2 regions of the Streptomyces sp. NPDC012835 genome follow, and region 1 is predicted to be linked to the other one. Evidence: predicted binding sites of a transcription regulator. Region 1 holds the regulator's gene; the other holds the start of a gene.

Evidence for each region. The regulator HspR, encoded in region 1, represses chaperone genes until heat shock. The targets are predictions, from matches to a motif close to TTGAGNNNNNNNNNCTCAA.
Region 2: lon (endopeptidase La) is a predicted target of HspR. The motif match lies at 1,380-1,398, and genes of this name have one in related genera.

The regions. Positions count from the first base shown of each region.
Region 1 is NZ_JBIBBW010000003.1:916,731-919,125, reverse strand. Features, by position in the region: gene dnaJ (molecular chaperone DnaJ) at 1-670, shown strand, start outside; gene ACFY6S_RS17345 (heat shock protein transcriptional repressor HspR) at 675-1,139, shown strand; gene ACFY6S_RS17340 (helix-turn-helix transcriptional regulator) at 1,328-2,338, opposite strand.
Region 2 is NZ_JBIBBW010000006.1:201,911-204,305, reverse strand. Features, by position in the region: gene lon (endopeptidase La) at 1-1,342, opposite strand, end outside; gene ACFY6S_RS24405 (sodium:calcium antiporter) at 1,544-2,395, opposite strand, start outside.

The DNA of each region.
Region 1 (2,395 bases):
GCCCTGCAAGGCGTGTTCGGGCACGGGCGACAAGAACGGCACCCCGAGGGTCTGCCCGACCTGCGTGGGCACCGGACAGGTCTCGCGCGGCTCCGGCGGCGGCTTCTCGCTGACCGACCCCTGTGTGGACTGCAAGGGCCGCGGGCTGATCGCCCAGGACCCGTGCGAGGTCTGCAAGGGCAGCGGCCGGGCCAGGTCCTCGCGGACCATGCAGGTCAGGATCCCGGCGGGCGTCAGCGACGGCCAGCGGATCCGGCTGCGCGGCAAGGGCGCGCCGGGCGAGCGCGGCGGCCCTGGCGGCGACCTGTATGTCGTCGTCCACGTCGACGCCCACCCGGTCTTCGGCCGCAGGGACGACAACCTCACCGTCACCGTGCCCGTCACCTTCACGGAGGCGGCGCTCGGCGGCGAGGTGAAGGTGCCGACGCTGGGCGGTCCGCCGGTCACGCTGAAGCTGCCTCCCGGGACCCCCAACGGCCGTACGATGCGGGCCCGGGGAAAGGGCGCCGTACGCAAGGACGGCAGCAGGGGCGACCTGCTGGTCACCGTCGAGGTCGTCGTACCCAAGGACCTCGGCGCCGAGGCACGCGACGCCCTTGAGGCGTACCGGAAGGCGACCGCGGACGAGGATCCGCGGGCGGAGCTGTTCCAGGCGGCGAAGGGAGCATGACCCGATGGACAGGGACGGGCGGGCGCGGTCCGGATTCGGCCGGGCGTACCAGCTGACCGAGGAGACGCCGGTGTACGTCATCTCGGTGGCGGCCCAGCTCTCCGGGCTGCATCCGCAGACGCTCCGGCAGTACGACCGGCTCGGACTGGTCTCCCCGGACCGTACGGCGGGGCGTGGGCGGCGCTACTCGGCCCGCGACATCGAGCTGCTCCGGCAGGTGCAGCAGCTGTCGCAGGACGAGGGCATCAACCTCGCCGGCATCAAGCGCATCATCGAGCTGGAGAACCAGGTCGCCGCGCTCCAGGCCCGTATAGCCGAGCTGTCCTCGGCGGTCGACGGAGCGGCGGCGGCGATGCGCCAGCGCGAGGCGCAGGTGCACGCGTCGTACCGCAGGGACCTGGTGCCGTACCAGGACGTGCAGCAGACGAACGCCCTGGTGGTGTGGCGGCCCAAGCGGCCGACGGACTGAAGCGGGCGGGAGCGGGTCGGCAGCGGGGTCCGGGAGACCGGGCCCCGCTTTCGCGTGTCCCGGCCTCGGGACGCGCCCCGGCCCCGCTCGCACCGCCCCCGGCGCCCCGGCGCGCTCCACGGGCCGTGGTGCGCGTTGTGGTGGCGCGGCGTGGCCCGGCCCGGCCCCGGCGGCCGCGGTGTGTCCCCTCAGCCTTCCCGGTCCAGGATCTGCGAGTGGGCGATGAGATAGCCGAGCTGCGCGCGGCTGCCGCTGCCCAGGGTGGTGGCGAGCTTGGCGATGTGCGCGCGGCAGGTCCGTACGTTCATGCCCAGGCGGCGGGCGATGGCCTCGTCGACGTACCCCTCGACGAGGAGCTTCGCGATGGACCGCTGAACGCCGGTGATGCCGTCGGGAGTCGGCTCGTACTCGACCTGCTCGGTCAGGGGGGTGGCGCGGCGCCACAGCAGTTCGAAGACCTGGGCCAGATAGTCGACGAGCCCCGGGTGGCGCAGTTCGAGGGCGACCTGCCGGTCGGAACGGGCGGGGATGTACGCGACGGTGCGGTCGAAGATGATCAGACGCTCCGTCAGCTCCTCCAGTGTCCGGATCTCCACCTCGTCCTCGGCCAGCCGCTCCGCGTAGGCGAGCGTGCCCTGGCTGTGCCGGACGGTGTGCTGGTACAGGGTGCGGATGCTGACACCGCGGTCCACCACCGACCGGCCGCGCTCCAGGCCCTGGGCGAGTACGTGTTCACTGCGCCCGCCGCCCGGCTGGACGGTGAGGACCTCGGTCCTGCACTCCGCGGTGGACAGGTCGAGCGCGGCGTTGATCCGGCTGTCGCCCTCCAGGACGGTGATCGCGTGGGTGATGGGCGGGTCCTGGGCGCTGATGGCCATGAACGGCTCGAAAGCATCGGTCAGCTCGATGGCGAAGTGCCGGCGCTCCTGGATCTCCCGCTCGATCGGGTTGAGACGCTGCGCCAGGGCGGCCGACGGGGGGACCGGGCGGAGCCAGTCCGAGTCGTCCGGGTCGGGGTGCAGCAGGGGGAATTCCATCAGGCAGGGAGCCTGGGCAGCCTCGCTGCGGGCGATACGCCCCGAGCGCAGCGCGCTGGCGTAGAGCCGTCTCCCGTCATCGCACAATTGGGTGACGGGGTGGGAATGTGTCTGTTTTGCGTTATTTATTATCAAAGCTCCACCCCCCAGGGTCTTGAACATGCAGGAACATGATGCCTCGTCCCGGTGGTGTTGACGTGTCCGGATGGGACATCGTCT
Region 2 (2,395 bases), on a different contig from region 1:
AGTCGGAGCCGACCTTGTCGATCTCGTCGAGCAGGACGACCGGGTTCATCGAGCCGGCCTCCTTGATCGCCCGGACGATACGGCCCGGCAGCGCGCCGACGTACGTACGCCGGTGGCCGCGGATCTCCGCCTCGTCCCGTACGCCGCCGAGCGCGACCCGGACGAACTCGCGGCCCATGGCGTGCGCGACGCTCTCGCCCAGCGAGGTCTTCCCGACGCCGGGCGGACCGACGAGGGCGAGCACGGCGCCGCCGCGCCTGCCGCCGACCACGCCGAGGCCACGCTCGGCCCGGCGCTTGCGCACCGCCAGATACTCGGTGATGCGCTCCTTCACGTCCTCCAGTCCCGAGTGCTCGGCGTCCAGGACGGCGCGCGCGCCGCTGATGTCGTACCGGTCCTCGGTCCGCTCGTTCCACGGCAGTTCGAGGACGGTGTCCAGCCAGGTGCGGATCCAGGAGCCCTCGGGGCTCTGGTCGGACGAGCGCTCCAGCTTGTCGACCTCCTTGAGGGCGGCCTCGCGCACCTTCCCCGGCAGGTCGGCGGCTTCGACGCGGGTGCGGTAGTCGGCGGACTCGTCCTCCTCGCCCTCCCCGTTCAGCTCGCGCAGCTCCTTGCGCACGGCGTCGAGCTGGCGCCGCAGCAGGAATTCGCGCTGCTGCTTGTCGACGCCCTCCTGGACGTCCTTGGCGATGGACTCGGCGACGTCCTGCTCGGCGAGGTGCTCGCGCAGCTGGTCGGTGGCGAGCTTGAGGCGGGCGACCGGGTCGGCCGTCTCCAGCAGCTCGGCCTTCTGGGCGGTGGAGAGGAACGGTGAGTACCCGGAGTTGTCCGCGAGCGCGGAGACGTCGTCCATCTGCTGCACCCGGTCGACCACCTGCCAGGCGCCGCGCTTCTTCAGCCAGTCGGTGGCGAGCGCCTTGTACTCCTTGACCAGCTCGGTGACGGAGCCGGGCAGCGGCTCGGGCGTGACTTCGTCGACGCCGGTGCCCTCCACCCAGAGGGCCGCGCCGGGCCCGCTCGTACCGGCACCGATCCGGACCCTGCGCCGCCCGCGGATCAGCGCGCCGGGGTCGCCGTCGGAGAGCCGGCCGACCTGCTCGACGGTGCCCAGCACGCCGGTGGCGGCGTAGGTCCCGTCGATCCGCGGCACGAGCAGCACCTCGGGCTTGCGCGCACCGGCCTCGCCGCCGTCCCCGTGGCCGCGCACGGCGGCCTGCGCGGCCTCCACGGCGGCGCGGACCTCGGCGTCGGACAGGTCGAGGGGCACCACCATGCCGGGCAGGACGACCTCGTCGTCGAGCGGCAGCACGGGAAGCGTGAGCGATGTGGACGTGACAGCCATGGTCTCCCCTTCGGCAAAGCAATCGGCATCAAGCAAGTTGAGCTATACCGACTCAATGCTTATGAGCCTCCGGATGTTCCCCCGGTCGCGTTCGCTCTGAGCGATCAGCGGCGGGCGGGGTACGGGCCCCCCGCCGCGCCCGCCGTCCCGGTCAACGCTCGGGGGTGGCGGCGTCATCCCTCCTGGGCGGGCCGGGACGGATCAGCCGAGGAGGGGAACGAGTCCGGCGGCGAACACCACGTAGAACAGGCCGGCCACCGCCAGCCGGGCCGGGGTCAGCCGGCGGGCGCGCATGGTCAGCAGCAGATAGATGATCGCGGCCATCGTGATGATCCCGGACCACAGGAGGGCGCCGTCGAAGTGCCAGCGGGTGAAGATCAGCCCGATGCCGCTGGGGACGGTGGCCTGGATCATCATCGAGCCGGAGATATTGGCGAGCGCCAGCCTGGTCTTGCCCTGCCGGACCCAGATCACCGCGTTCATGATCTCGGGCAGTTCGGTGGCGATCGGTGAGAGCAGCAGCGCGGTGACCGTCGTGGACAGGCCGAGCGTCGGACCGATCACATCCAGCTGCTTCACGAAGAGGTCCGCGGCGAAGAAGATCACACCGAGGGTGACCAGGGTCTGGACGACCACGGCCCAGGTGGCCGGCGAGGCGGCCCGGGGCTGGAGCTTCAGCGGCTCCAGCCGCTCCTCGTCGTCCGGGTCGTCGGCCGCCCGGCTGCTGCGGATCTCGCGCCAGAAGTAGACCGCGTACGCGGCGAAGAACAGCACCCCGAGCGCGGGCTTGAACGCGAAGGCGACCAGGCCGAGCGCGACCTTGACGGTGAAGATCGGCAGGAACCACTTCTGGTCCTTGGCCAGCCGTTTCATGTCCCGCGCGTCGCCCAGCGCCTCGCCCGCGGGGGCGCTGGGCGCCGCGCCGACAGCGGCCAGGGCCTCTCGGCGTTCCCTGCGGCGCTTGAGCAGCAGCATCGTGCCGGTCACGCCGTAGGCGACGGTGGCGAGGGCGAGCGGTCCGCCCATCGCGGCGCCGACGCCGATGTCCTTGGC